Regions from separate parts of the Staphylococcus arlettae genome, predicted to be linked through region 2. Evidence: riboswitches for the same ligand, from Rfam matches in the RefSeq annotation. Region 2 holds a riboswitch; the other holds the start of a gene.

Region 1 (20,419 bases), 1.3 Mb from region 2:
GAATCGTAGGCCATACAATACAAGTAAGCAACGCCATAGGAAGCATAACAAAAAATGAAATACTTACTACAAACGTTAATCCTTGGAAGACACCTAGCATTTCAGGTAATTTTTTATTGTAGTATCTATTATGTATCCAAGTCACTATACTGGAAATAATAATACCACCTAAAATATTTGTATCTAATGTTTCAATACCGGCAATAGCTTTTAATCCTGTAACGTTTTCTACGCCTTTTTCTAAATTGGCACCAAATGTATGTGGCCATTGCGTTAAAATCGCATTAATAAAAGTATTAAACATTAAATATCCCATTAATGCAGCTAACGCAGCATGTCCCGGTGCTCGCTTAGCTAGTGAAATAGGTAAACCTACTACAAACACAATTTCCATATGATTGAAAATTGTCCAGCCACCCGATTCAATCACTGACCATATTTTAAACCAAGTTGTTCCATCCTCTGCTATACTTCCCATAATTGCTGGATTTTTAAATAATGTAGCAAATCCTAGTACAATACCAAAGAAAGCAAACATAAGTACCGGTACAATCATGGCACTACCAAAACGTTTTATAGCATTCATTACTGCCACCCCAATTCATAAAATTAAATCTCATTAATCAAATACTGTTATTTACAACTTTGACCGTATACAAGTTGTATGTCTTAACAACATCTTAAGGTAAACGCTTACATATAAACAAGGGTTTGACTTAAAATTGAAATCTTTTGTATAATCAGATTATATTTTCAAATGAAGGAAATATTTTCAATTATGAAGAGGTGAATGCGTTGTTACTAGACGAACGCTTAAATAACAATTTCGAAAAGTTAAACGATAACGATATACAAATTGCACATTATGTAAATACACATATACGAGAATGTAAAACTATGAAAATCCAAGAGCTTGCTGCACGTACGCATGCTTCCAATGCTTCAATACACCGGTTTACTAAAAAATTAGGATTCGATGGTTATAGTGATTTCAAGTCATACTTAAAGTTTGAAACAGAACATCCCTCACAGTTACCATCCGATTCCATAGACCAATTCAAACAAGAAATATCCAATACATTCTCATACTTGGAACGTGTGGATTATCACTTAATTACAGATAAAATCTACCACGCAGACACGATTTATTTATATGGTACAGGTTTAGCTCAAATGAACGTAGCACAGGAAGCTCGACGTATACTATTAACTATCCATAAAAATGTAATAGTCTTACATGATATTCATGAATTTAAAATGATATTAAATAAATCGACAAATAAAGATATTTTCTTCATTATTTCTTTATCAGGTGAATCACAGCAATTAACCGAGATCACCAATTATTTGCAAGTGAGACAAAAATATTTCTTTTCTATCACAACGTTAAAAGATAACAATTTAGCACAAAAAGCCAATTATAATATTTATGTTTCTAGTAATACTTTCTATTTAACAGATGGTACCGATTATTCAAGCTTTATTAGCTATCATATATTTTTTGAAACTGTACTACGCAAATACCACGAACGTATGGTGCAACAAAATTTCACATAAAAAAGACGAAGCGATATCAAACATTACTGTCTGCCATATTGCTTCGTCTATTATCAAGGTGACTAGATTGCTAATACTTAGTATATAAATGTGTTCAGCATATAGTCACCTATTTATATATACTAAATTGTTGTATTTATATTCCGCGCACTATAATTTTAATTTATTCTTTAAATATTTTTATAATTTTCACGATAGTCTTCAATTGTTTCCTGTAGCCTATCGAATAACATTTCGAAACCATGAGCTGTTGAATCATGATATTCTTTTTTCTTTTGCTTATATTCTAATTGCGTCAATCGTCGCTCTTTAGGAACTATCGCACTATACGTAAATAGCATTTGTGTAATACCAGCTTCACGCTCAAATATTTCAACTTGAATAGTATCTTCACCATCACTCAGTTCTGGCATGCCGATTGTCATTTCAATATAGTCATGCGGTTCAAGGGTAACGAATGTCCCTTGGACTCTATTTGCTTTCCCTTTGCGTACATCAACAATTTCATATTTACCTTCTTCACGCGCATCAATTGTTATACTTTGATTCGTCCGTTCAGAAGTCATAAACCAACGTTTCAAAAATTGTTGCTCAGTCCAAGCTTGATATACCAATTCTGGTTCAACTTTAAACAATCGTTCCAATTGTACTTGCACATTATCATTCTCAATGTTGTACTTGGCCAAAATAGTCACCTACCTTTAATCTTACCTTTATCTTACCGTAATACTCATCAATTCAAAACTGTAACGTTTCAAATAAAATTAGTAGTTGTAGTTATAGTTATTAACTAATATATTTTATCGTCAAAACACTAGAACGTCAAAGTAATCGCTACTTTTGTGTTTTTGGTTTTAATTTTGGTAGTTTTAAGAAAATAGCAACTAAGCCACAAAGACCTAATAGCATTGGATAAAAGCTATATGGCACCAATTCTAATGGAGATACTTTTGCTACACCTGCAGCAGCAATAAGTTGTGGACTATATGGTAGGATTCCTTGGAAACAACTAGCGAAAATATCTAAAATACTTGCGGATTTTCTTGGATCCACGTCATACTCGTCAGCAATATCTTTTGCTAATGGGCCTGCCATCAATATTGAAATTGTATTATTAGCTGTAGAAATATCAGCTGTACTTACTAAACCAGCTATACCTAACTCTGCCCCACGCTTTGATTTCACTCTATTCCGAACAAAATTCAATAACCATGCAATGCCGCCATTATGTTGGATAAGTGCTACAAGTCCACCAATCATTAATGCAATGATGGCAATATCTTCCATACCTATAATACCTTTAGAAATAGATTGTAATAAACTCGTCCACTTAAATGAACCATCAATCAGACCTATAATTGCTGATAATAACGTACCACCTATTAACACAATTACAACATTAACCCCTACTATCGCTAAAATTAAGACCATAAGATAAGGCAATACTTTAATAAAGTTAAAATCATAATTTTTTGTGTCAGCAACTTGTGTACCTTGTGTCAAAAACCATAGCGCGATAATAGTTAAGAGTGCACCCGGCAGAACAATTTTAAAATTGACTTTAAATTTGTCGCTCATTTTTGTTTTTTGAGTACGTACTGCTGCAATAGTAGTATCTGAAATCATAGATAAATTATCACCAAACATGGCACCGCCTACTACTGTAGCCATAGTAATTGCTGAAGATATGTCTGTCGCTTGACTAAGTCCAAAACCTACTGGGGCAATGGCTGCAACAGTACCAACTGATGTCCCCATTGAAATCGATACAAACATCGAAATTACAAACAACCCTACAATTAATAAATTCTCAGGTATCAATGTTAATCCGAGATTAACAGTAGATTGTACGCCTCCCATATCTTCCGTTGTTTGTGAAAAGGCACCCGCTAAAATAAAGATCAACACCATTAAAATAATATTAGGATGACCTGCACCTTTTGTAAAAATATCTATTTTTTCACCAAATGGCTTTTTCCTATTTTGTACCAAACCAAAAATTGAAGCAATGACAATTGCTACATTTAATGGCATCGTAGTAAAATCACCTGTAATAATACCAACGCCTAAAAATAATAGTACAAATACTATTAATGGCGATAGTGCCCAAAAACTACCTTGTTGTAATTTACTCATAACTAACCTACTTTCTTCATATTAAAAAAGCTCTTTCCTTATTGAAGAAAAGAGCGGCATTAGACCTTGTCATCTTATCTTCTAGCAGTATGTTTGCTGCTACTGGAATTGGCACACGCATTACCATGTTGCCGAAGCTTCCTAGGGCCAGTCCCTCCACTTCTCTTGATAAGCTATTTAAATTCGTTATTACGTTACAACATTTTAGATAGTACGTCAACAGTTTGTAGCTAAACTATTAACTGAGTAACTATAAAATTAATTGTTTGGTCTAATTATCGTAAATGTTTCACCTATGTGAGCATAATCATTACCAGCTAATCTACTAACAGCTTGTAAAGTGTCAGGGTTTATTTTACTGTCTTCAAAATATACATCATCAGCTATATGAAACATGACTACTTCACCAATAATAAGATCAGAACCTTCAAGCTTATCACCTAGTGGGATGATTCTATCCAGCTTACACTCCATACGTACTTTAGCTTGTGCAATCCCTGGTACATCTACTGCTTCAGAATCCACAAGATTTAATGATGTTCTTTCTAATTCATTTAATTCTATAGCAATAGGAGCTGCCGTCTTATTTACTTCTTCTACAATATTATTATCTGTAATATGAACAACAAATTGTCCGGTTTGCTCTATATTTACTGAAGTATCTTTTCTTTTCCCATTTGCTCGCGTTGTTGAAATCATTATCATTGGGGGCGCACTATTCACCACGTTAAAAAAACTAAATGGTGCTGCATTCATTACGCCGGTTTCGCTTTGAGTCGTGACAAAAGCAATGGGTCTCGGAATGACACTACCACTTAATAATTTATAATTCTGTTTTTTAGTTAATCCTTGTGGGTCAATTCTTTTCATTTGTTCATACTCCTAATTCAATAATAAGCGATTCCAAATACTAACAAAATTCAATGCTAATACAAGTTACTCTTATGTTTAATCTATTTGTATACCAATAGAATTTCATAACCTTGATAAGACATTTTACCGCCATAAATCAAGGGGTATTCCCGTACTAATTATTCTTGTTGTAGTAAATCAGCATTAGAAAATTTAATTCTTAGATTTATATTAGACATAAACACACTCGCCTATTAAATTTTTATACTTTTGTTTACCCCAAAACGCTGGTAGCAATTACATATTATACCATTCATTCGTTTAATAATTTTTGGACAAATGCTACAAAATAATCAGGTACTAATCGTAATATTTCTTCGTTCGGATCATATTTTGGGTGATGTAAATCATACATACTATCTGACCCAATAAATGCAAATACACTTGGGTACTGGTTTGAAAAACCTGAAAAATCTTCTCCTATAGTTAACGGTTTATCCATTATTGTGACGTTATAACCAACGTTACGAGCCACATCGATAGCATCCTGTGTTAGTTGTTCATCATTTACCACTGCTCCCGGCAGTTTATGATAAGTTAGCTCAATTTCCACATCAAAAGTTTGCGCAAGGCCATCACATATTTGTTGTAAACGTTGTTCTATTAAATGTTGTACTTCCACGTCAAACGTACGTACTGTACCTTGTACATAAGCATTGTCAGCAATTACATTCCATGTATTACCTGAAGACACTTCACCGATAGTCACGACACCTTGATCAAAGGCAGATAAATTCCGACTTACTATTGATTGAATACTAGTAATGAGTTGGCCTAAGACGATTGTTGGATCATTACCTTGTTCAGGTTTAGCAGCATGTGCACCTTTACCATGGATTGTTATTTCAAAACGGTCTACTGCTGAGGTCACCGTTCCTTGTTTGATAGCAAATTCACCGACAGCTAATGAAGGATAATTGTGATAACCTAATACTGCTTTCACACCTTCCAATGCTCCAGTATTAGTAATACTATATGCGCCATGTGCTATTTCTTCTGCAGGTTGAAAAATAATGCGTACACGACCATTTAATTGCGTTTCCATAGCTTTAAGTTTTATTGCTACGGCTAAAATACTTGCCATATGAATATCATGACCACAAGCATGCATTACGCCTTCTGCAGTCGATTTAAAATCATGTTCAACTTGTTCAATTATAGGTAAAGCATCTATATCAGTACGTACCGCTATAAACTGCTCACCTTGTCCGACTTCAGCAACTAAACCTGTATCCAACGGCAAATCTAATATTTTAATATCATATGATTCCAAAATAGTTCTAATTTTTTTAGTTGTTTCATATTCATAATCTGATACTTCAGGATATTGATGTAAAAGACGTCTCCATTTTACATAATCATCAAAACTTGTCATCCCTTCTCACTCCTTTGATATTGTCGATGTGTATATTTTATAGAAACATATAGTTCTTATTCTGCCTTAAAACAGCTTTCCATTTATACACATGACTACTTTTATTAAATAACCGACTAAATCAATCGCTTTTATTTACTATAGCCTATTATAGCAAGAAGTAATAACGAATAGTTTAAACTTGCTCGTTAAAAAGCTAAGCTATTTTTTCCAACAAGCACATGTTAAAACGTTAAATTACTCCCATTCGTAGTTTTAAACAGAGACTATGTAAATTAATTTATGTTCTTTATATTATCATAGTTAGCGGAATTTAAAATTTAACATTAAAAATAGGACAGGCATAAATCATTTACATGTTTATCGTTGCTTCAATAACATGCTATGATTATGCTTGTCCCATAGCTCTTTATATTAATTTTGTAACTGATATTGATTATCTACAATAACTTTGCCGTCTTTTATAACTTTAGAAGCATGATTAATACCATAATGGTAAAGAACATATTCATGATTAGGTGCGTCCCAAATGACAATATTCGCTTTGTCACCTTTATCAATAGTTCCGGCATCAACGTCAATGGCTTTAGCCGCATTTACAGTTACTGCATTCCATATTTCATTTGCAGAAAGCTTTAATTTTAAGGAAGCAATAGCCATGACTAGTTGTAAATTGTTAGTAACACAACTTCCTGGGTTAAAATCAGTAGCAATAGCAATCGCACCATTATTGTCAATCATGCCACGTGCATCTGCATATTGTTCCTTACCTAAATAAAACGTTGTTCCAGGTAATAGCACAGCTACAGTATCACTATCACGTAATTTTGCTTTGCCTTCTTCGCTAGATGCTACAAGATGATCTGCAGAAATCGCTTGTTCATCAATAGCTAATTCCAAACCACCTAATGGATCAATTTCATCTGCATGAATTTTCACTTTAAAACCTTGTTGCTTAGCTGCTTCCATATATACTTTAGACTCATCAATAGTAAAGACGCCTGTCTCACAAAATATATCGGCAAAGTCAGCATATGGTTTAACTTCTGGTAATAAGTCAATCATTTCTTGTAAAAATGCTTGATTAGACGTTGCGTCTTTAGGCACTGCATGTGGCCCTAAAAATGTATGTCTCATAGTTAAATTATATTTCTCAGCTAATTGATTGGATACTTTTAATTGTTTTAATTCATTTTCTTTATCTAAGCCATATCCACTTTTACTTTCAATTGTAAGCACACCATGTTGAACCATAGTTAATAAGTTTTTTTCAGCTTTAGAGAATAATTCCGCTTCACTCGCTTGTCTAGTGGCATCTACTGTATTTAAAATACCGCCACCCTGTTCTAAAATTTCTAAGTAAGATACACCTTGTCTTTTTAAAGACATCTCATGCTCACGAGAACCTCCATGTACTAAATGCGTATGTGCTTCAACAAGCGCAGGTGATACCACTTTATCACTAGCATCAATTGTCTCTGTCGCTTCATATTCAGTAGTATAAGGACCAGAATAAACAATTTTGCCATCATTAACTACAACTGTCCCATTTTCAATGAGTTCTAAGTCATTTAACTCTTGCCCTTTTAATGGTTTGTCTGTTTTTTTTGGTAAAATTAACTGTTTAATATTTTGAATAACTAAATCATTCATTATGTGTCACCTCTTTTGTAATCATTGGAATATGAATACCTTTCTCTTTTGCCACTTCTACAGACTTGTCGTATCCAGCATCTGCATGTCTCACAACACCCATGCCTGGATCAGTTGTTAATACACGTTCTAAACGTTTTTCTGCACGTTCTGAACCATCTGCGACTACGACCATACCAGCATGTAGAGAATAGCCCATTCCTACGCCACCACCATGGTGGAATGAAATCCAAGAACCGCCTGCAGCAGTATTCACAAGTGCATTTAAAATAGCCCAATCACCAACTGCATCTGATCCATCTTGCATACCTTCAGTTTCTCTGTTAGGACTAGCTACTGAACCAGAGTCTAAATGATCACGACCAATGACAACAGGTGCCGAAATCTCGCCATCACGTACTAATTTATTTAATGCAACTCCCATTTTTGCACGTTCACCATAACCTAACCATGCAATTCGAGATGGTAACCCTTGGAACGCAATTTTTTCCGTTGCTAAGTCTAGCCAACGATTTAATTTTTCGTTATCTGGGAATAATTTTCTCATTTCCTCATCTGCACGTTCAATATCTTTTGGATCTCCACTTAATGCTGCAAATCTAAATGGCCCTTTACCTTCACAAAATAACGGTCTTATATAAGCAGGAACAAATCCTGGGAAATCAAATGCATTACTTACACCATTATTAAATGCAACTTGTCTTATATTATTACCATAATCAAATGCAATAGCACCATTTTGTTGAAATGCTAGCATTAACTCTACATGCTGTGCCATAGATTGTTCAGATTTTTTAACATATTCTTTAGGATCTTTCTGTCTAAGTGCTTTTGCCTCTTCTATTGAATACCCTTGTGGTATATAACCATTTAATGGGTCATGCGCACTTGTTTGGTCCGTGATAATATCAATTTTAAAACCTTTATCTAAAATTGCTTTATGAACATCAACAGCATTGCCTATTAAACCAATAGATAATGGTTGGCCAGCCGTTCTTGCTTCATCAGCTAATTTTAGCGCTTCGTCTAAACTGTCCGTTTTAACATCACAATATTTCGTTTCAATTCGCTTATCGATTCTAGATTCATCGACATCGACACCGATTACGACACCACCATTCATAGTTACTGCTAATGGTTGAGCACCACCCATGCCACCTAGTCCTGCAGTGAGTGTTACCGTTCCATTTAATTTACCATTGTAATGTTGGTTCGCTAACTCACCAAACGTTTCATAAGTTCCTTGTACAATTCCTTGAGAGCCAATATATATCCAACTACCAGCTGTCATTTGTCCATACATCATTAATCCTTTTTTATCCAATTCATTAAAATGCTCCCAGTTCGCCCATTCAGGAACTAATACTGAATTTGACAGTAATACTCTTGGTGCTTCTTCATGTGTCTTGAATACAGCAACAGGTTTACCAGATTGGACTAACATAGTTTCATCCGCTTCTAAATTACGTAATGTTTCTTCAATTGCTTCAAATGCTTCCCAATTTCTAGCTGCTTTGCCAATACCGCCATAGACAACTAAATCTTCAGGTCGCTCTGCTACTTCTGGGTCTAAATTGTTATACAGCATACGCAATACCGCTTCTTGTTCCCAACCTTTACATTCAATATCTAACCCTTTTTTAGCTTGGATTTTTCTCATATTTATTCCACTCCATTCCTCTGTTTAATTACAGTTGTCATGTATAGTCATGTCCAGCGACTACAGAAAGCAAACCCCTTATTAATATGCTTTGTGTTTACAACAGATAAAATTTATGTACCTTATGACTTAAGTATAATATGATTATTTATAGATAACCAATATTAATAAACTAATGATTCATAACTTAAAACTATAAATAAACGTTAGGAGTGTTATGTATATGAAAATAATTCAACTAGAGTATTTTCTAGCTATAGTAAAATACAATAACTTTACACAAGCTGCTCAATTTTTACATATAAGCCAGCCTTCTTTAACAGCTACGATCAAAAAAATGGAAGCAGATTTAGGCTACGATTTATTTACGCGTACGACAAAAGATATCAAAATTACAGAAAAAGGTATCCAATTTTATAACTATGCTGTTGACCTAGTACAAAACTACCATCAAACAATGGAGAAAATGCATGATTTAAATATTAGTGAAGTCCCTAAAATTAAATTTTCCATTCTGGAATCTACAAATCAATGGGTATCTCAAATCATAACGACACACCGTTCAACTTTTCCAAACCAAACTTATCAAATCTCGGAAGTACATGATCAAGCGATTATATTAGAGAACTTGTTAAATTTTGAAACACATTTAGCTTTAACCAATGAACAAATCACTCATGAAGACATACAGTCTATTCCATTATATGAAGAATCGTATGTCTTACTTACACCACAAAATGCTTTTAAACAACAACGTACAATTATTATCAAATCATTACCACTAATATTACCTTCTAAAGGTTTACAAGTACGCAAACATTTAGATGATTATTTCATGCGTATGAATATTCATCCTAACATCGTTATTGAGGCTGACCGTTTTGAAGCTGCTACAAATTTTGTACATCGTGGTTTAGGTTACGCTGTTATTCCAAGATTTTATTATCAGTCATTCAATGCTAACAATTTAGATGCAATTGAGATTAAACCAAAACTTGGGCGCACAATTTTTATTAATTATTACAAAAAACGAAAGCACTCTCAACGTGTGCTTTCGTTGGTAGATCACTGTAAAGATTATTGGAACGTCATAAAATAAAGTGATGGAAAAAGTTAGCTGTTAATTTTGCTGTCCTATTATCAACATCATATTGAGGATTGGTTTCGGCGATACTAATCGTTGAAACCTTTTCGCTAGGTATAATTCTTTTGGCCATTTCTAATACTAGGTTCGGATAAAGTCCTAGCACTGCTGTAGCACTGACTCCTGGTGCAAAGGCACTATCAATGACGTCCATACATATTGTGAACATAATGACATCATGATGATGTATAAAACGTTCTATTTTTTCTTTAATTGGTGGTGATAATTGGTGTAATAACTCGTCGGCATATACATATTGTATACCTTTAGCATCCGCATAATTAAATAGTGCTGCTGTATTGCCCCCTTGTTGAATACCAAGTACCAAATATGCAGTATTATCATCTTCTTCTAATATTTGTCGAAAACTTGTACCCGAAGTAGAACTCTGCTCTTCCCTTGTATCAAAATGCGCATCAATGTTAATAACACCGATTGAAGCATCTGGATACGCTTCTCTCACGCCTAAATATTGCGCATATGCTATATCATGACCGCCACCTAAGAGAAACGTTTGCTTATGGCGACTAATAGATTCTGCAACTAAATGGCCATACTCTTGTTGTGTTTTTATTAGTTGACTCTCATGGTGCTCAACATTACCGTAATCACAAATGGAACATTGACTAAGATCAGGTAAATTGGCAAAAGCTTTCCTTATAGCATCTGGTCCTTCTTTAGCACCCATTCTACCTTTGTTAAGCTCTACACCTTTATCAACAGCGTAACCTAATAATCCAACACCTTGTTTTTCATTAATATTTAATTGTTGTGTTAAATCACCAAACTTTATTGTTTGGAAATGCCTAAAGTGTTCTTGATTTGTTGCACTATCTGTTCTGCCAGTCCAAAGCTCAGTATCAGGTAACTTATACATAGTTCTCCCCCTTTAAAAACTAAATGAACAATTAAAGTATACGCTTACATTTTTTTGAATTCAATTCCTAAATTTCTTTTACCCGTTACAATGTGCGTTTAATGCATTGATTACAATACAAATTGTTTCACTTATATGAATAAATCATCAGAACTATTACATTTCAATGATATTTTTGATTAATGATTTATTTCTAACAGCTAAATCTGTATAATTACCATTAAATGATTTTTTTCATACCTATTATGGAGGTTACATAAATGAATAATAAACGTATACCAGGTTTTCAGTGGGCAATGATTGTATTCCTGTTCTTTATCATTGCATACGTACTACCTATTATACTCAAAGATTTCCAAGGTAGTTTACCTTATAAATCTTTCGTATTTGACATAACAGCTATTGCTCCATTTATCGGTGCTCTATTCTGTTTATTAATTTTCAAACATAAACGTCTTCAATTAGGCGGTTTAAAATTTACCATTGGTTTAAAAACAATAGAACGTATCCTTTTAGCATTAATTTTACCGTTAACTATTTTAGCAGTTGCAATGGTTAGTTTTAATATTCTTGCTGATAGTTTTATTTTATTACAAGCAGAAGACTTTTCCGTTTCTCTAACTACTGTAATTATCGGACAATTAATCACAGCAATGTTAATTGAATTTGGCTTCCGTTCTTACTTACAAAACATTGTAGAAAATCGTATTTATACTTTTTTCGCATCAATTCTTGTAGGGATTCTATATTCAATCTGGAACTTAAACCTTAGTTTCGGTATGACATTCGCTGCATATAACTTCTTATATACATTCGCTTTTTCAATGATTATTGGCGAATTAATTAGAGGTACGAAAGGTAGAACAATTTATATTGCTACACTGTTCCACTTTGTTATGTCATTTGGCTTAGTATTTTTATTTAATGAAGAGCTAGGCAATGTCTTTGCTATGAAAGTGATTGCCTTATCAACAGTAGCAGTTGGTGTTGTATACTTACTAATTACTATGATTATACGAGTTATATTATACTTCTTCACGAAAAGAAACTTAGATGAAATTGAAGAAAATAACTATATGGATCACCTAGATGACGAGTCACATTTAGATGTGAATGACACGCCAGCAGAAACTGAACAAGCAACAAATGACTATGAACCAGCTTCTGCCGATACATCGTCTACCGTTCATGATGAGCAAGATGAAATGAATTCTACTCATCAAGAAAATGACGATACTTCATCAACAGTAGCTACTGCTAGCCAAGATAACAACATTGCGAAAAATGTCGCTAATGATACTGAAACAACATCTCATCAACTGCATCAATCAGAAGAAATAGAACCTTCGCTTAACGAAGATGAAAGTCAAACATCAACAGATGATGAACCTACAAACGACAACACAGAAACTCAAAATCAACGTTCATCATTCTTTTTGAAAAGTAAACGACGTAATCGAAGATAATTTCATAATTACAATACAAAAAGCATGTGTTTTGAAATAGTTATTGATACAACTATTCAAAACACATGCTTTCTTTATTTATTAATAATATTTACACCATTTTGTGTGCCAATAATTACTTGGTCTGTGACATCTAAGAAATATCCAGTCTCTAATACACCTACTAAGTGAATTAAAAACTCATGCATCTCATATGGATCGATTGTATGATTTAGCGTTATATCTAATATATAATTACCATTATCCGTGACAAATGGAATGTCATTAGCCAGTCGTCTTTCCACTTGTAATTGGCCATAAGCCTCTATTTTCTTAGCCACTAATAACCAATTAAATTTATCAACTTCTACGGGTAATTTGAATGTTTCACCAAGATAATCCACTAACTTAGAATCATCTGCTAAAACAATAAATCGCTCTGCCATAGCATCTATTACTTTTTCCCTAAATAGTGCTCCACCGCCACCTTTAATCAAATTAAGCTGTGGATCCACTTCATCTGCACCATCAATAGCGAGATCAATATAGTCGACATCATTTACATCTATAATATGCATACCTAAATTTTTTGCAATATATGCAGTTTTGTTAGAAGTACATACGCCAGTAATTGACAGTTGTTCATGCTCAATTTTTTCAGCAATTTTAGGTACAAGGAGTTCAATCGTTGAACCAGAACCAATACCCAATATCATACCATCTGTAATTTGGCTTAAAGCATCACTAAATGTACTTATCTTCAACTGTTTTTTATTCATATTGTTGCCCCTTTATAACCATTCTTTTAATATCATTGTACATTAGAATTTTTAAAAGATATAGATATAAACTAAAAACAGCCAACTGAAAACTTCCAGTAGATGCTCACTCAATTTAAGCGTTTATTTTTTTCATCTATGATTTTACCGTTTCTTCCTATACAATAAAGCGTAACGATACAAGGAGGTTACACTATGATTTATGAATTAAATGCCATTTCAACTGGTAAAATCGAAACCCTCACATACGGTAAAAAGCAAATGCAATCTGCTTTAAACAAAACAGTATTCACAGATACATGCTGGCTTACGACAACTGGTTTTTGCGACGATGAACAAGCTTATAAAGGACATGGTGGTCCAGACAAAGCATTATGCTTATTCAGTAAATCAAATTATCAAATGTGGCAAGATGATATCACAGAATTACCAGATTACGCGATGTTTGGAGAAAATTTAACTGCTAAACATATGGATGAAAAGACAACTTACTTTGGTAATCAATACCAACTCGGTTCTGCAATCATTGAAGTTTCTGAAATAAGAGAACCTTGTTGGAAAATTCAAACGAAATATCAAATTCCAGATTTAGTAAAACGTATGTCTAGTTCAGGAAGAACTGGATTTTATTTTAGAGTGTTAAAAGAGGGCTATGTCGCTCCAGATGATAACTTACATTTAATTCAGCAGGCTCCTGATGATACGTTGCTTTCTGTTTTTGAGCTCAATCACCTTATGTATAATGATCGCAATAATATTTCTAAATTAACTTATGCACTTCAAAACCCTTATTTAACAACCGCACGTATCGACAAATTACAACGATTATTAACCAAAGCTCAACAACTATAAAATTACTGCGCGATTGTTACTATTAATTAATGCTACCGTTCTGCTAACTTATCTAAATGAAAGCTGATGTAAAGTACATATCATTTATTGCATAAAAAAAAGAGGCTCGAGCGACATTTTGCTCAAGCTTCTTTTAAAGTGTTTTATTTTAATCGTGTCTTATAATACTCATTTACTTATTAAATGTCTGCTTTTTCAAATATTTTATATGACGTCTTAGAGTAATATGGTTGATCTGGTGTAATAATAGACGGTGCTTTGTCACCATAAAGATTTATATCATTAGGGATACATTGTGTTTCCAATGTAAAACCAGAATGTGCTTTATAAATATTGAAGTCACTATCCCAACTACTAGTATCATTAAAAGTAAAAATAACAATATTCGGCATATCTGTCTTTACTTGTAATACAAAACGTTTATTTTCTACTGCCATTTCACCATTTTCAACTTCAAAAGGATGATCAACACCATTAAACATGTCCATTTGTTGTTTGATTTTAGGATTTTCACTTGTAAAAAGCTCTTTAAATTGAATCTTATTACTATTAAATATAGTAGACAAATCTATAGTATCGGTACTGTTAACTATATTGTCTTCACCTAATGGGTACATTGCTAATTTATTACTACTTATATAATGATTATCAATCATATTATTGTCTCTATTTAAATTAAAATACACATGATTCATAGGATTGAATAGTGTTTTTTCGGTAGTTGTTGCTTCGTATTCTATCGTCCATTTATGATCCATATCATAAGTATGAATAACTTTTAATTCAATATCACCTGGGAAATAATCATCTGTACTTTTAATTTGGGTTGTAAAAATGATTTTAATCTGACCAACTTGTTCTTCAATTTGATAATCAAAAAAGCGTGAATCTAAACCGTTAGTACCCCCATGAATATTGTGAGCACCATCATTGTGCTCTAAATGATATGTTTTACCATCTAACTCAAATGTAGCGTTAGCAATGCGGCCACCGTATCGTCCCACTGTAGCCCCAAAGAAAAATGGATTAGGTTCGTAGAATTCATCCGCTTCCACAATATTTCCTAACACAATGCTGTTATCGTCATACTTCCAAGATACTATACGAGCACCGTAATTAGTAAAGACTATCTTGGTTTCTTCATTATCAATATTAATTAGTACTATCCCATTTCTTTGTTTTTCAACTGTAGCAAACATCTTCAATTACTCCCTTTCAGACTAACACCTGCATCAATGCCTAAAGACAACTTGTTGACGTCGATAATTAGATAGAAATTGTTTAACAATAAAATCATGATACTTATTATAGCAAGCTTAACACACACTTACATGCCCTTTCCTAAAACATGTCGTCTGTATTGAACGATTTCACAATGATGACTTTAAACCGAGATGCTAAGTAAAAGCTTAATTTTTGCTTCATATTCCTTTACTGTTAGTTAAATACATTGTAACAATTAATTTCAAAATAAATCTATACTATTTGTAAATTTTTACAAATTAATAAATTGAATTATCGTTTACCAAACACTTTTTTCATTGCCGTAGCAGCACTTTTGTCAAAGCTAAGGACAGAATCCTTATAGCTTTTAATAGCAATCCATAATAAAATAATAGTTACTATAATTGCGAGCACAATACTAACAACGATTTCCCAAAGTTGTACTTCTGGTGAAGCAGCACGCACAAACATTACAAATGGTGAAAATAACGGAATAAAGCTTGTTATTTTCGTTAATAGCGTATCATTGTTCATTACACTATATAAGGAAACGTAGAACGCTATCATACTTATTAAGGTCATAGGCATTAACGCTTGATTAATGTCTTCAATACGAGATGTGATAGAGCCTAGTATAGCGGCCAAGATGACATATGATAGTATACCAATAATCAAATTAATAATTCCTACAATAACTATTTGAAGTGTTAACTCATTAGGTTTAACTTCAAAACCTTGTAACATCTCACTCATATCAAAAGCGAAAAAGGCTAGAATACCTACTAAAACAAATATCGCAATTTGAGTTAACGCTACCGCAATGACACCTGTAATTTTAGCTAAAATGTGTGTGATGGGCGAAACACTAGTGATAATCATTTCTATTACACGCGATGTTTTCTCTGTAGCAATCTCCATGGCAATTTGACTAGCATAATTAATAATAATAAAGAACATAAGCATAAGCCCAGCATAAACTACAATAATATTAAATGATTTTTGTGCTTCACTTAATTTTGTATCATCTTTATTTGTTGAAACCATTTCTGATTCAACTTTACTTTTACTTTGTAGTTCCTTTAACTCAGCTTGTGATAAATTAAGTTGGGCCGCAGTCATTTGAGTTTGGATTGTCGTCAATACTGTCTCTAAGTTTTGTTTATCTTCTTGGTCTACAGAATCTTTACTTAAAATTTTAGCGGTCAATTTATTATTCTCTTCGGTAATGACATAACCCATATTAAGTTTTTCTGACCTGATTTGTTTTTTTAAATCTGCTGAAGAGACTCGAGTAAATTTGGCATCATTATTTATATGGTCTCCTTGCTCTTTTATTACTTTATATATGTCACTGTTCGTTGTAGCAACACCAATTTCATCTGGTCCATCATCGAAAAAATCTATAATTTTATTTGCGTTAGCAGCTACTAAAATAAGCAATACTACTAATCCAGTAAAAATTAAAAATGACTTAGTTTTAACTTTATTTATATAACTCAACTTGAAAGTAGCTAAAAATCTATCCATTATAATCACCTACTTTTTCAATGAAAATTTCATTTAATGATGGTTCCACCACTTCAAACCGTTTCACAAAGCCATAAGAAGTTACAATATCAAAAATTTCTGTTGCCACTGCTTCATTGTCAATTTCAACTTTGATATCTCGTTTTGTTCTCGTAACTTCTTTAACACCTGGAATACTATCTATCTCAGACATTTCGGCATCCGTTTCTATTATCACACGCTTATTGCCATGATTTTTTTTCACTTCATCAATCGGCCCTACAACTACTATTTGACCTTGATTCATAATGCATACATCATCACATAATTCTTCTACGTGCTCCATCCTATGCGAACTATAAATGATAGTAGTACCGTTGTCGTTCATATCTTGTACTGCTGATTTCAATAATTCAACATTGACTGGGTCTAACCCACTAAAAGGTTCGTCTAATATTAATAAATCAGGTTCATGAATCATACTCGCCAATAATTGTATTTTTTGTTGATTACCTTTTGATAAGGCTTCAATCTTCTTATCTTTATTTTGGACAATATCAAAACGTGTTAACCAATAATCAATAGCTTGTTTGATTTTTTGAGATTTCATACCTTTTAGCGTAGCAAGATAAAACAATTCATCATATACCTTCATTTTAGGATGTAATCCACGTTCTTCAGGTAGGTAGCCAATTTTATCGTACAATTTTTTATCTATAATTTGATTATTGTAAGTGATGGAACCTTCAGTAATGGGGGTCAAACCTAAGATCATCCTAAAAGTCGTAGTTTTACCTGCCCCATTTCTACCTAAAAATCCTAACATCTTCCCTTTTTCTAACTTTAAAGATATATCATTAACTGCCGTGACCGATTTATATTTTTTTGTGACACCATTGATTTGCAATGTCATTACGCAACTACTCCTTCTATTTTTTATTATCTATGTTAAGCTTATTGATTTTTATACTTTTACAATAAAAAGCATTTATCACAGTGAATTCTTTGTTGATAAATGCTTTTGTCTAATCCAGTTAGTAGTCATCCTTATGATAAACACTAGCCTCATGTTTAATCATATCTTTCGGATACACGCCGTATTTGTTATTTTTCGAAACGCTATCGAAACAACATATTACTATTTGATAAATAGCTAGTATCTGGATCGTTATGTACATGAAACTTAATAGAACCCAACTTGATACGTTTTCAAAATTTGGATCCATTAAATTGATAGTATTAACAAATATATAAAATGTTATTCCTAGTGCTGACGCTAAAATAGGTATGAACATCGTTCTATCCGTGTCATGAAAACGTCTTACTTGTAGTGCTAAATTAGGTATAAATGTTGCAATGCCGTATAGTAAGCCATAACCTATCATTAATAGTAATAATACTATGCCTACAGCTGTCATGGCTTCGGCCTCTGTTACTATTCCCATAATTATTAAAAGTATACTAATTACACCAATTACAATAGCTGGAACCATGAAAATTAAGTGCCAAATAATCATATACCAATATTCGCTTCGTCTCGATCGTCCTGTAAAATTAACATAATTACGCCAAAACAATTTAAATGCCCTGCCAAAACTGATTTTTTGTGTTATCATTCCACTCCTAAATAAGTAAATTAAGCACGTTATATAGCTGCTTAACTACTTTGCTTGCAGCTACAATTTAATATATTATGTTAAAGTACAATAATTTGATTATCTTGATATCTTAAATTGTTTATTTTAGATAGTATACCAAACATTTTTATATCTATATATATTTATCGAAAACATTTAACTTATAAATATTTTTGCATTAATTATAATGATTAACAAGGAGGCTAACATTTGGACTTTATACAGCGAGATACAATAACGATTGCAAAAGATTTATTAGGTGTTCGTGTACTATACCATGACAAACAGCAAACCTATAGTGGCTATATAGTCGAAACAGAGGCATATTTAGGTGTAGTTGATCAAGCAGCTCATGGTTTTAATAGCAAACGCACTCCTAAAGTAGAATCCCTTTATAAAGAAGGTGGTACAATCTATGCTCACGTTATGCATACACATTTGCTTATCAATTTTGTAACACAACTGGAAAATATTCCAGAAGGCGTACTTATTCGTGCAGTTGAACCTGAAGAAGGTGTAGAAGCAATGACAGCAAATCGAGGTAAAAGTGGTATAGATTTAACAAATGGTCCGGGTAAATGGACTAAAGCCTTCAATATACCTCGATATTTAGATGGTTCTAAACTGAATGAAGGTAGATTAGAAATCGATACCAAAAATCGCAAATATCCTCAAGCAATAATTTCAAGCCGTCGCATTGGCATTCCAAATAAAGGCGATTGGACCTATAAACCATTGCGTTATACCGTACGAGGAAACCCATATGTTTCACATATGAGAAAATCTGATATGTTACCCCCTCAAGATACTTGGAGATAATTGCTTTTTAATGACATTAAATAGAGCTTGGAACATTGATTATGTTCCAAGCTCTATTATTAATTTATTTCATTATAACTCCAACTGTCTTTGGTTAATCCAAGATTCTAACTTTGGACTAAAAACGAGTTGAGATTGTTTTAAATCTTCTATTGTTCTTGCATTAAGCATCGTCATTATCGTTTTAATTTGTGCTACAAATTGGTCGACATATTCTAATGTTTCGGTAATACCATGATTTTCAATTTGATTTAAGAACGGACGTGACATTCCAACTGCATTTGCACCTAACGCTAGACATTTCACTGCATCTAATGGCGTACGTACCCCGCCACTAGCTAGAATATTCATATCTTTCTGGAAAGATGTGCTTTCTAGTAATGATTCTACCGTTGTTTGACCCCAATTTGATAAATAATTCATATCTTTAAGTGAACGTCTTTCATTTTCAATATCTACGAAATTGGTGCCACCTCTACCACTAACATCAACATAGCGCACTCCTATTTTTTGAAGTTGACGTATTGTTTCTTTACTCATACCAAAACCAACTTCTTTGACTATAACAGGTACATCAACACGTGAAACAATACGAGCTAAATTATCCATCCATGTTGAAAAAGTACGATTGCCCTCTGGCATAACTAACTCTTGTGGTGAATTCACGTGGACTTGTAACGCTTGAGCATTGAGTAAGTCAACGGCCTCTATAGCTTTGTCTACAGGGACATCAGCGCCCACATTACTAAAGATAATTCCTTCTGGATTAGTCTCTCTTACTACACTAAATGATGAAGCCATTTTACTATTACGTAACGCTGCATGTGTAGAACCTAAAGCCAT
Region 2 (12,401 bases):
TCTTGAGCCAACCACGTTTGTATTAGTTCATGTGGTAATCCATCCAATTGCATTTCGCTTTCACTTACAATAAAACATTCCCAATCAAGTGAAAGTTGTGAAGGATTAACATAATTACATCCATTAAGTTGATTCATTTCCAAACACTCCTTAATATTGTAAATCCGACGTTAAGTTTTACCCACAATGTAAGAGTATAAAACGAAATTTTGCTCAATTTGTTGAAATTATACAAGATAAATATGTGTGATAGTAGCCACAAATTATTGTTTATATGCATAAAAATATGACGTAATATCATGTCGATACTACGTCATATTTTTGTTTTTAAAAATCAAACGTTGTTACCAAGGTATAATTCCGAATAGACAAGCTATTAAAATCATGAAGAGGCTAGAGCCAATAGCCCACTTAATAACAATACGTTGGTTAGTTCCATATTCTATGTCTAACATACCAACTAGTAAATAACCAGCTGCATATAATGGACTTAAAACGTGTAATGGCTGACCTAAAACAGATGCTCTGGCCATTGCTACTTTTGAAATACCGAATTGTTCTGCTGATTCTGCAAGAATTGGCAAAATACCATAATAGAATGGATCATTAGCCATAAAGTAAGTAAATGGACCACTTAAAATTGCAGTTATCAATGCGAAATGATTACCCATTGCATCTGGAATAATATGTACTAAGGCAGTTGCCATTTCATCTACCATTTTAGTTCCATCCATGATACCTGTAAAAATACCAGAAGCAAATACTAAACTAATAACAGCTAATACGTCACCCGCGTGTTTTTTCACTACAGAATTTTGAATGCTTAAGTTAGGATAGTTAATTAAAATTGCAACACCAAACCAGACCATGAAAAGTGCTGGTATAGGTAGTAATTCCATTACTAAACAAACGATTAATGACACTGTTAAAAAGGCATTAGGTATAAGCATTTTAGGTCGTTTAAGTAAACTTTCTTCTTTAGTTTCTTCTTTTTTAACATCTTCTATATCTATATCAGTTGCAGTAGTAATATGTCTTTTTGATCGTTTACCTAAAATATAAGCTACTACAAAAGCAAAAAGAATACCCGCTGCCATAGCTGGCATAATAGGAATAAAGACGTCTTCAGTACTTAAATGTAATGCGGAAATTGCACGTGCAGTTGGACCACCCCAAGGTAACATGTTCATTACACCAATTGACAGTAACGCTAGCGTGGATAAAACATATAAACTCATGCCAATTTTTTTATAAAGTGGCATCATCGCTGTAACTGTAATGATGAATGTAGTTGTACCGTCACCATCTAATGCTACTAGTGAGGCTAGTATAACTGTACCAATTGCTATTTTGACTGGGTCTCCTTTAACTATTTTTATAATTTGATTGATGACCGGTTCGAATAATCCAGCGTCAATCATGACACCAAAGTATAAAATTGCAAATGTTAACATAATTCCTGTCGGTGCAACTGTTTCTATCCCCTCTAACATATATTTCCCTAAACCGGCGTAAAATCCACCGATTAAAGCGAAAACAGTTGGCACGATAATTAATGCTATTAATGCTGACATTTTTCTTGTCATTATTAATACCATAAAGACAATAATCATAATGAATCCTAATAATGCTAAATTCATAGTATTAAATTCCCCCCCTTATTCAAATAATTATAGCGCTTTCAATTCATTAAAGACAATAAATACATAAATTTCATAATAAAATTTTATTATGAATCAATATAAGAAAAAACAATAGTTTTATTGATGTTAAAGTCGTCAATAAAACTATTGTTTATGTAAGGATTAAATAAAATTAAGTACGAACGTTTTAATTACGGGAATCCCAGATAAAATTATAGCAATACAAGTCACTATAAGTGCAAAGATATTGGCAATACGATCTCCTTGTAATAGGGCGTAAATATTAAATAGTAAAACCCCGACTAAAAATAGTCCGGCAGCAATTACAATTGCTGTGCTGTCATAAATAGTGCTTAAAATGATAATTGGTATAGTTAATGTGATAAGTGACAACAATAAAGAGAATAGAGTTGTTGTGAATTTCAAATTATGCCACCTCCCAGAATGTTAGGTATTTATAGTATATTAATTTACCACTTAGTACGTAATAAAAATAATATGTTGTTATTTTATGTATTGCAAGTCATTTTTATTATTAAAATAAAAAGTATGAACCACAAGGCATGTGCTGTCCATACTTACCATAAAAATATTTTTATAACATTGTGCCATCTAAGTAGTATATGAGCCAATGTTGATCGATATATTTGTCATGATATTTACGTGCATGTTGTTCAACTGCTAACACATCAAAGTCTAAATCACTAAAGAATACCTTAGCTGTAATATTATTAGAAGCAACTGAAGCAATAACTATCTCTATATTTTTTTCTTCACAAGTATTAAAAATATAGTTTATGAGGAGTGCGGCATTTTCTTTACGTTCTTCTGCATTAATACCTGTAACGCACATGTTTTCCAAATAAGCTTTATGTGCGAGACCATGTATTGGGAAGTGTGCCATTGTACTGACTGCTATTAAAGATTGATTTGAAAACAATCCAAATACGATATAGTTTTTATTTTGAGGTGATAACGTTGTTTTTAAATAGGGGGCTGTAACAATTTCATTATCATAAATGCCCCAAATAAATGCATTGCTCTTATTGTGCAAAGCTTGCAATAAAAATTGTTGATATAAATCAATATCGTTAATAGATAAAATGCGTGTATGCAACATTGAATTCCTCCTTTAATAAAACTTTGTGAACAATCGTAATTTTTTGAAGATATTACATTAATAGTAAATGATTGTGTAAGCGTTGGCAATATTATTTATAAATAAATATAAAAAATAAATAAGTGTGTTTATTATAATTTTTCAATATAAAAAAATTATCTACTTATTTATATTGAAAAAATTGTATAAATAAATAGACTTTGTATTTTAATGTTGTAATCATTATATTGCTTTTGGAGAAAGGATATTTTAGCTATTATCAAGCAAAAAAAGTCGAGAGCAGAAGCAAAGTAAATACTTCGCCTTCATGCTCTCGACTATTAGTAAAACCAATTGAATTAGTCAGCAACTTCAACATTTAAGTTAACATCAATGTTGCCTTTTGTTGCTTTAGAATATGGACAAAACTCATGTGCGTCTTGTAAATATTTTTCAGCATCAGCTTGAGATAAAACATTTTTAACTTTTGCATCAATGTCAACGCTTAGCTTAGGACTTTCTGCCTCTGGATCATCTTCTAAACGTACAGTTAAGGTAACTTCTGTTTCGGCATCTCTAACTTTGTTTTGTTTTAAAATTAAATCAAAAGCACCATTAAAACAAGATGCATAACCTGCAGCAAATAGCTGTTCAGGATTTGTACCTTTTTCAGCATCAGCTTGAGCTGGTGGAATGACTGCTACATCAATTGCTTTATCATCTGTGTGGACATGTCCATTACGTCCACCTGTATTCGTTGCTTTTGTTTCATAATTAACTGCCATATTTATTACCTCCTAAATTAAATCATATAATTTGCATACCCTTTAATATAAAAACTAATCATCAATTTCAAAATGATAAAATAGTAATTCATTAAAGTTATTGTTTTCATGGAATTGATTAAGATACAATAAATGCTAAATAGAATAACTAAAATAGAGGTGTGAATAATGGCACAAGTGAAAATAGCGGTAACCATTGCTCCGGAAAATGAATTATTACCAGCTACAATTGAAGACTTAAAACGATATCAATCGGACTTCGATATAATTGAATTACGTATAGATCAATGGCAACAAATAGAAACAACAACAGTACGTGCAGTATTACAACAGCTAAAAGACTTAGCGTTAAATAAACAAATATTAGTGACATATCGTACGGCCAACCAAGGTGGTTTAGGAACGTTAGCGTCAAAAGAATATCTTGAATATTTAACCACATTAATAACACAAGAAACATTTGACGTTATTGATCTTGAATTTGATAAAAAGCAAAATCCTGAGGAATTAACAACAGTAATCAATCTAGCGCAAAATAATAATAAAGAAGTAGTATTGTCCTATCATGACTTTGATCAAACCCCACAATTAGATGAGTTAAAGCATTTGTATTATAAAATGCATTTGTTGGCTCCAGATTACTTGAAGGTAGCAGTAATGCCTAAAGGGAAAGAAGATGTCACTAATTTATTAAATGCTATGTCTGTAACAGCAGATTCAGTAAATGAACGTGTTGTAGGCATTGCTATGGGTAAAATAGGGATTGTTTCACGTACTGCGCAAGGTGTGTTTGGTGGAACAATTTCATATGGCTGTATAGACACTCCAAAAGCACCTGGACAAATTCACGTAGCAACGTTGCGTCAACAGTTAGATTTTTATAACTAGTTTGAAAATTCCCTGATAGTATTTTATAATTGAAAATAATTATCAATAAGAAAGGGCGTTGTTTCATGGAATTACAAGATGCAATCGCGAATAGAAGAAGTATTAAAATGTTTAAAAGAGATATGGTGATTGATGATCAAGCATTATACCAAGCGATTGAACAATCTACGTATGCGCCTAATCATGGTATGAGACAGCCATGGCGTGTTGTGCATATCGCTAAAAATAGATTAGGTGAAATGAGTAAGCAAGTATCGCGTATTGCTTTTCATCACCAACCCGATAAACAGCAAGATCACTATAATGCTGTGACAAATTTAGGTGGTATGTTGGCATTAATTGTACAAGAAGATCCACGCCAAAAAGAAAATTTGGAAAATTATTTGGCTTTTGGTGCCTTTGCTCAAAATTTAATGCTTTTACTACATGAAGCGCAAATAGGTACGTGTTGGAAGACACCTCAATATATCTTTTTACCACAAATAAGAAACGTTTTCGGCGTGAAAGATAATGAAAGTTTAGTCGGTTTTATGTATTTAACAGATATGGAAGATGAAATGCATCATCCACCACGTCAAACTCAAAATATAATGACACAATTTTAATTTATAAAGGGGAGTGGGACAGAAATCTGATTTTGAAAAAATGATTTCGTCGTCCCACCCCGGCAAGGCTGACTAGCGTTGAAAAAAGCTTGGTTTGAAGCGCATTTTCAATGCAGACAGCTACTGCCAATATGAAAAGAGATTTCGAATAACACATGGAGTGGGACAGAAATCTGATTTTGAAAAAATGATTTCGTCGTCCCACCCCGGCAAGGCTGACTAGCGTTGAAAAAAGCTTGGTTTGAAGCGCATTTTCAATGCAGACAGCTACTGCCAATATGAAAAGAGATTTCGAATAACACATGGAGTGGGACAGAAATCTGATTTTGAAAAAATGATTTCGTCGTCCCACCCCGGCAAGGCTGACTAGCGTTGAAAAAAGCTTGGTTTGAAGCGCATTTTCAATGCAGACAGCTACTGCCAATATGAAAAGAGACTAGAACAAATCAATATTGTCCTAGCCTCACCAGACTGCCGACAAAGCTACTGAGTTTGTTGGCAGTTTTTTTATGCACGCTTTCCGCGGGCACTGTCTTAGCCTATAGTCTTGGCAAGTGCTATTCCCGCAGGAGTCGGCATAAATCATTACTATTTTGAAAAACTATATAAATAAAACGTAAACAAGCCCTTCGCAAATTGAACTGCACCCAGTCAAGTAGACAAGTAAATAATTAAAAAATTGGTTAGTCTCGTTTTATGCGAGATTAGCCATTTTTAATGTAATTCTTTCATTATTAAAAAACTTTATATATTTATTTATAACTTGAAATGCTTCTTCTATACTTTCGAATTTAAACCGTTTAGAACCTCTATAAATCTCAGATTTAATAATTCCCCAAACACCTTCCATAGGACCATTATCAATACACTTTCCAACACGAGACATACTTTGTATCATCTTATGGTGATTTAACTTATTTTTAAATAATCGGGAAGTATACTGAAAACCACGATCGCTATGAAATATAATACCTTCGGTACTAGTTACAGTCTTGACTGCCTTATCAAATGTTTTAAATACGAGTTGATTGTTATTTGAATTTCCCAAATAATGACTTACGATTTTACCTGTTCCCAAATCATATATTGCACTAAGATATATTTTACTTCCATTTTCAAGTTGGAACTCAGTTACATCTGTTAGCCATTTTTTATTAGCCTCTCTTTCTTGAAACTCACGATTTAATTCGTTTTCGGCTATCGTTTGAGGAGTACAAGGCTTATAGCGCTTGCGTTTACGGCGGATAACTGCTTTTAAATTTAGTTGATTCATTAACCGATAAACACGTTTATGATTTACTTTTTTATGCAAATATAGGCGAATATAAATATAAATTCGTCTATATCCATAAATGCCTTTATATTTTTCATAAATGTGTTTGATTTCTTTTATTAATATTTTATTTTCAAATTCTTTTTGTGTGGGCTTTCGATGTAACCATTTATAATAACTTGCGCGTGAAATATTTAAAGTTTGGCATAAATGTTTAATTGGAAATTCATTTCTTAGCGCTTCAATCGTTTCATATGCTGCGATTTTTTTGCTTGTTGATTTATCATCTCTCTTTCTATTTCTTGATATTTTTTTAAGACTTTATTTTCCATTTCTAATATTTTATTTCGATCTTTTAGTTCTTGGATTTCAGCTTCTCTCTGTTCTTCTGGTGTTAATATAGATTTAGGTTTGCCTTTGCCTCTACCGTCTTGGAGGCCATCACGGCCATGTGATTTATACTTTTGTACCCATTGGTACAACTGACCGTAACTAACATCATATTTTTTAGCACAATCTTTATAACTAATTTCATTATCTAAATAGTATTCTACAATTATAAGACGTTCTTTGAATGTTGTTGTTTTACCTTTCATCGTATACACCTCTTGTTTTGGAGAATAATTGGTATTCTCTTTTCTTCCAGTATAACGATTTACCCATTTGCGTACAGTTTCATGGGCAGGAATATTATATTTAATGGCCAATTTTTTATAAGATATATCATTATCCAAATATTCCTGAACTACATTCATTTTAAATTGAAATGAATACTTATTATTTTGTGAGTTACGTATTAAAGAATATAAGCCGTTTGTTAAATACCTATTGTACATATAACGGAGATATTCTGGAGATAGATTAACATCAACTATTTCTACAATGCTTTCGAAACTCATACCATTTTCATAATTATTAAAAACTGATTGTAATAAATCTAAGTCAATTAATTTTCTAGACATAAAAATACTCCCTTCAAAGTTTTCATTTTTTTAATGTCTACTTTGAAGGGAGCATATCAAATTACTGTGAAGGGCTTGTTTACGTTTTGAAGCTAGCATATCAAATTAATGTGCTAGTTTTTGTATTACTGAAATGTTTCAGCTAAGAATGACTCAACTTGTTCTGGTGATTTAGCATTTGCTGAATGTAGGTGAGCAAGTTTTTCACCATTTTTGAAGACTAAAAGACTTGGAATACCCATAACGTCATTATTTGCTGCAACATCTTCTAGTTCGTCTCTATTGACTGTATACCAATTATAATTATTGTATTTTTCTACAATAGGATCAATCCACATATCCATTGCTTTACAATCTGGACACCATCCTGCTTCGAATTTTACAATGACAGGTTGATCACTATTTATAGTTGAATCAAAATTACTTGTTGAGTTAATTGTTTCCATATTAACGCTCCTTTGATTATTAATTGATTACATTATAACTAAAAAAACTAGGGAAATAAAAATTTTAGCTTAAAAATTGAAGCGTTTTGATCGTAATTCTGCTATATTAGTGATAACAACGTATAGGAGGTACAGTACATGATTAAATTTTACCAATATCCTAATTGTACGACATGTAAAAAAGCTGCTAAATTTTTACAATCGTACGGTGTGAGTTATGAACCTATCGACATCGTTCAACATACACCAACTAAAAATGAGTTTAAAGATATTTTAGAACGTACTGGCATTGAAATTAACAAAATGTTTAATACACATGGTGCCAAATATCGCGAATTAGGTTTAAAAGATAAAATAGGGACGCTTTCTGATGATGAAAAGCTAGATTTACTTGCTTCTGATGGTATGTTAGTAAAACGACCACTAGCTGTGCTAGGCGATAAAGCAACTGTTGGTTTCAAAGAAGAAGAGTATAAAGCGACATGGTTATAAAGATTTTCACTTTATAACGATCGCTAAAGTTTTCAAAAATGCAGTCAAAATCAATTTATGAAAACGCTTAATGATGCTGTGTAAAAGTAACATAAATTTTTGATTATTAAAGGCAAACAGTTGCCAGTCATACATTCATATGGCATCATAAATATGTAAAATCATATAGGAGGGGATTCTCGTGGCAGTACCAAGTGAATTAAAATACTCAAAAGAACATGAATGGATAAAAGTTGAAGGAAATACGGTTACAATTGGTATCACTGAATATGCGCAAAGTGAATTAGGTGATATTGTATTTGTTGAATTACCAGAAGTTGATGATGACATCCAAGAGGGGGATACTTTTGGCAGTGTTGAATCTGTAAAAACTGTCTCTGAATTGTATGCACCTGTTACTGGTAAAGTAGTAGAAGCAAATGAAGAATTAGAAGATAGCCCTGAATTTGTAAATGAATCACCATATGAAAAAGCTTGGATGGTGAAAGTTGAAGTTAGTGATTTAGATCAATTGAATGAACTACTTTCAGCTGAACAATATTCTGAAATGATTGGTGAATAGAATAAGTGATTTTAAACTCCATGATATTTACTGTCTTGGAGTTTTTAACTTATCTATGGCGCTAAAGTTTACCAAAATTTAATAAACCCTCAAAATCATGGAAAATTAATGCTGTAACAATGAATTTGACAAGTAAAGACGCCATTTTTACAATATTGATACAAAATTATAATATGTTTATAACCTCGTGTCTTTGTGAAAAACCAAATATAGTATAAGTTTATTATCAACTTTTAGAAGGTGGATGTCATGACGATTCTTAATAAAGTTATCATTGTTGAAGGCAAATCTGATAAAAAGAGAGTTAAACAAGTAATTGATGAACCAATTGAAATTATTTGTACTCATGGAACTATGGGTATTGATAAAATTGATGAAATGGTGGAATCTTTGTACGATAAACAAGTTACAATTTTAGTTGATTCAGACGATGAGGGAGAAAAGATTCGTAGATGGTTTAAACACTATTTAAGCGAAAGTAAACATGTTAGAGTGGATAAACAGTATTGTGAAATTGCGAGATGTCCAAAACGATATTTAGCTAAAGTATTGAAAAAAAACGGCTTTGTAGTTAAAGACGAAGAGCATATCAATAAAGCTAAACTAGATTATATAGCTGAAAGGGTAAGTTTATTAACATGAATGCAACGACAAAACAACACGTAGCAAATGTACGTGAACATTTTGATAAAGATAAACATTTAGTTTTTGGTTATACACCAACTTGCGGTACATGTAAAATATCTGAAAGAATGTTAGATATCGCAAATGAAATCTTAAAATTACCAATTACTAAAATTGATTTGAATTTTCACCCTGAGTATTCACAGGACAATGAAATACAATCGGTTCCTGTGTTACAACTAATGTCTAAAGATAAGGAAATAAAGCGTATTTACGCTTTTCAATCTGTGCCATATCTTTTAGAAAATTTGCAATAATATATTGACGAATCATTAGTGCAGTGGTAGGATTAAAAATAATTAAATAATGTAACTCTTATCGAGAGAGGTGGAGGGATGTGCCCTATGAAGCCCGGCAACCGTCTAAGTATAGAAATGGTGCCAATTCACATAAAGTCGACCGAACTTTAAAAGATGAGAGAGGGTGTTATTGCTTTCTCTATCTTTTAAGATGAGAAAGCATTTTTTTAATTTATAAGCAATACAAGGAGGACAAACAATGATTGAGTTAAATCAAATCGTCAAGCGTTATAAGACGAAAAAGCAAGATGTGCTTGCGGTAGATCATGTTGATTTAAGTATTCAATCAGGCTCAATTTTTGGAGTTATTGGTTTTTCAGGTGCGGGCAAAAGTACATTAGTTCGACTGTTTAACAATTTAGAACAACCAACTTCAGGTGACGTAACAATCGATGGTGACAATATAGGACAATTGTCTAAAAAAGATTTAAGAAAAAAACGTCAAAAAGTGAGTATGATATTTCAACACTTCAACTTATTATGGTCACGTACTGTATTAAATAATATAACATTCCCATTAGAAATTGCTGGGGTACCGAAGCAAGAAGCAAAACAACGGGCTGCAGAACTTGTTGAGTTAGTAGGATTAAAAGGACGAGAAGACGCATACCCATCTGAATTATCTGGTGGTCAAAAACAACGTGTTGGTATTGCACGTGCTTTAGCAAACGAACCGACTGTGTTGTTATGTGATGAAGCGACAAGTGCACTAGATCCACAGACTACAGATGAAATTTTAGATTTATTACTTAAAATTAAAGAACAGCGAAATTTAACTATTGTGATTATCACTCATGAAATGCATGTTATACGTCGTATTTGTGATGAAGTCGCAGTAATGGAAAATGGCAGTGTTATAGAACAAGGATCTGTGACGAATGTATTTGAAAATCCAAAACATGAAGTAACGAAACGCTTTGTTAAAGAAGACTTAAATGATGATTTTGAAGATGCATTTGCAGACATAGAGCATTTTGGCAAAGATGATTACATAGTAAGATTGAATTTTACTGGTAATAACACTACTGAACCTATCGTGTCATACATTACGCGGGCGCATCAAATAGACGTAAATATTTTAGAAGCAAATATAAAAAATACTAAAAGTGGGTCAATTGGCTTTTTAGTGTTACATCTTCCGAATATAAATTCTGAAAAATTCGAAGATTTCAACAGTGATTTAGCAAAACAACAAGTATCAGTGGAGGTGTTACGTCATGACTAGTTCATTTAGTGAAATCCTCCAAGAAATGATTACGATGCCCAATGTACAATGGTCACAAGTGTGGGTAGCAACTTATGAAACGTTATATATGACAGTGATAGCAACTATTTTTGCTTTTATTTTTGGTATTATTTTAGGAGTGTTGCTCTTTTTATCAGCTAAAAGTGACGCTAAAGCAGCTAGAATTTTTTATAGCATTGTCTCTTTTGTCGTTAATTTATTCAGAGCAATTCCTTTCATCATTTTAATATTATTACTTATACCGTTCACTAGTTTAATTTTAGGTACAATAAGTGGACCAACAGGTGCCTTACCAGCATTAATTATTGGTTCTGCTCCATTTTATGCTAGATTAGTTGAAATCGCATTTAAAGAAATTGATAAAGGTGTAATTGAAGCGGCGTGGTCAATGGGTGCCAATACATGGACAGTAGTAAGAAAAGTATTGTTACCTGAAGCTATGCCAGCGTTAGTATCAGGAATTACAGTTACAGCAATCGCCTTAGTAGGTTCTACGGCAATTGCAGGTGTTATAGGTGCAGGTGGATTAGGGAACCTTGCATATTTAACTGGTTTTACACGAAATCAAAATGATGTCATTTTAGTTTCGACAATTTTAATTTTAATTATTGTGTTCATTATTCAATTCATTGGTGATTGGGCTACAAATAAATTAGACAAACGATAACATGAAATGGGGAGAAAAACATGAAAAAAATACTTAGTTTAGCTTTTGTATTAGTTTTATCTGTAGTATTGGCAGCTTGTGGTAATAGTGAAGGTAAAGATAAAAAAATAACTGTTGGTGCGTCACCGTCACCACATGCTGAAATCTTGGAACAGGCAAAACCATTGTTAGAAGATAAAGGTTATGATTTAGAAATTAAAACTATCAATGATTACACAACACCTAATAAATTATTAGATAAAGGCGAATTGGACGCTAACTATTTCCAACATACACCATATTTAGAAACTGAGAAAAAATCTAAGAAATATAAAATTGAGTCAGCAGGTGATGTACATTTAGAACCAATGGCTGTATATTCTAAAAAGTATAAGAATTTGAAAGATTTACCGAAGGGCGCAACAGTATATGTATCTAACAACCCTGCAGAAGAAGGTCGTTTCTTAAAATTCTTTGTAGATGCTGGATTAGTTAAAATTAAAGACGGTGTTAAAATTGAAGATGCTAAATTTGATGATATCGTAGAAAACAAAAAAGATATTAAATTTAATAATAAACAATCAGCTGAGTATCTACCGAAAATTTATCAAAATGAAAAAGCAGATGCCGTTATTATCAATTCTAACTTTGCAATTGATCAAAAGTTAGATCCTAAAAAAGATTCAATTGTTTTAGAAAAACCTGAGGATAATCCATACACGAATTTAATTGCGGTCAAAGAAGGTCACAAAGATGATGAGAAAATTAAAG

The links. Region 2 has a riboswitch for S-adenosylmethionine ahead of MUA37_RS09880 (methionine ABC transporter ATP-binding protein). Riboswitches for the same ligand answer to the same signal wherever they lie in the genome.
Region 1: it holds a riboswitch for S-adenosylmethionine, as region 2 does, so the genes downstream of both, MUA37_RS03030 (Na+/H+ antiporter NhaC family protein) here and MUA37_RS09880 (methionine ABC transporter ATP-binding protein) in region 2, are expected to answer to the same signal.

Annotation. Positions count from the first base shown of each region.
Region 1 covers NZ_CP094803.1:656,260-676,678, reverse strand. The annotation lists gene MUA37_RS03045 (alpha-glucoside-specific PTS transporter subunit IIBC) at 1-586, opposite strand, end outside; gene MUA37_RS03040 (MurR/RpiR family transcriptional regulator) at 796-1,557, shown strand; gene MUA37_RS03035 (SRPBCC family protein) at 1,728-2,243, opposite strand; gene MUA37_RS03030 (Na+/H+ antiporter NhaC family protein) at 2,392-3,693, opposite strand; SAM riboswitch class I at 3,765-3,868, opposite strand; gene MUA37_RS03025 (flavin reductase family protein) at 3,952-4,563, opposite strand; gene MUA37_RS03020 (amidohydrolase) at 4,859-5,980, opposite strand; gene hutI (imidazolonepropionase) at 6,395-7,633, opposite strand; gene hutU (urocanate hydratase) at 7,626-9,293, opposite strand; gene MUA37_RS03005 (LysR family transcriptional regulator) at 9,517-10,392, shown strand; gene hutG (formimidoylglutamase) at 10,382-11,314, opposite strand; gene MUA37_RS02995 (peptidoglycan release complex CPBP-like subunit SdpC) at 11,575-12,780, shown strand; gene MUA37_RS02990 (ribose 5-phosphate isomerase A) at 12,855-13,538, opposite strand; gene MUA37_RS02985 (MOSC domain-containing protein) at 13,737-14,390, shown strand; gene MUA37_RS02980 (aldose epimerase family protein) at 14,570-15,589, opposite strand; gene MUA37_RS02975 (ABC transporter permease) at 15,906-17,141, opposite strand; gene MUA37_RS02970 (ABC transporter ATP-binding protein) at 17,134-18,033, opposite strand; gene MUA37_RS02965 (DUF805 domain-containing protein) at 18,155-18,637, opposite strand; gene MUA37_RS02960 (DNA-3-methyladenine glycosylase) at 18,968-19,576, shown strand; gene fni (type 2 isopentenyl-diphosphate Delta-isomerase) at 19,649-20,419, opposite strand, start outside.
Region 2 covers NZ_CP094803.1:2,024,639-2,037,039, reverse strand. The annotation lists gene MUA37_RS09945 (hypothetical protein) at 1-137, opposite strand, end outside; gene MUA37_RS09940 (CitMHS family transporter) at 345-1,640, opposite strand; gene MUA37_RS09935 (hypothetical protein) at 1,806-2,069, opposite strand; gene MUA37_RS09930 (GNAT family N-acetyltransferase) at 2,239-2,763, opposite strand; gene MUA37_RS09925 (organic hydroperoxide resistance protein) at 3,102-3,527, opposite strand; gene aroD (type I 3-dehydroquinate dehydratase) at 3,696-4,415, shown strand; gene MUA37_RS09915 (nitroreductase family protein) at 4,481-5,020, shown strand; partial or broken gene MUA37_RS09910 (IS3 family transposase) at 5,715-7,281, opposite strand; gene MUA37_RS09905 (thioredoxin family protein) at 7,381-7,701, opposite strand; gene MUA37_RS09900 (arsenate reductase family protein) at 7,840-8,193, shown strand; gene gcvH (glycine cleavage system protein GcvH) at 8,375-8,755, shown strand; gene MUA37_RS09890 (toprim domain-containing protein) at 9,005-9,397, shown strand; gene MUA37_RS09885 (thioredoxin family protein) at 9,394-9,696, shown strand; SAM riboswitch class I at 9,752-9,859, shown strand; gene MUA37_RS09880 (methionine ABC transporter ATP-binding protein) at 9,938-10,963, shown strand; gene MUA37_RS09875 (methionine ABC transporter permease) at 10,956-11,651, shown strand; gene MUA37_RS09870 (MetQ/NlpA family ABC transporter substrate-binding protein) at 11,672-12,401, shown strand, end outside.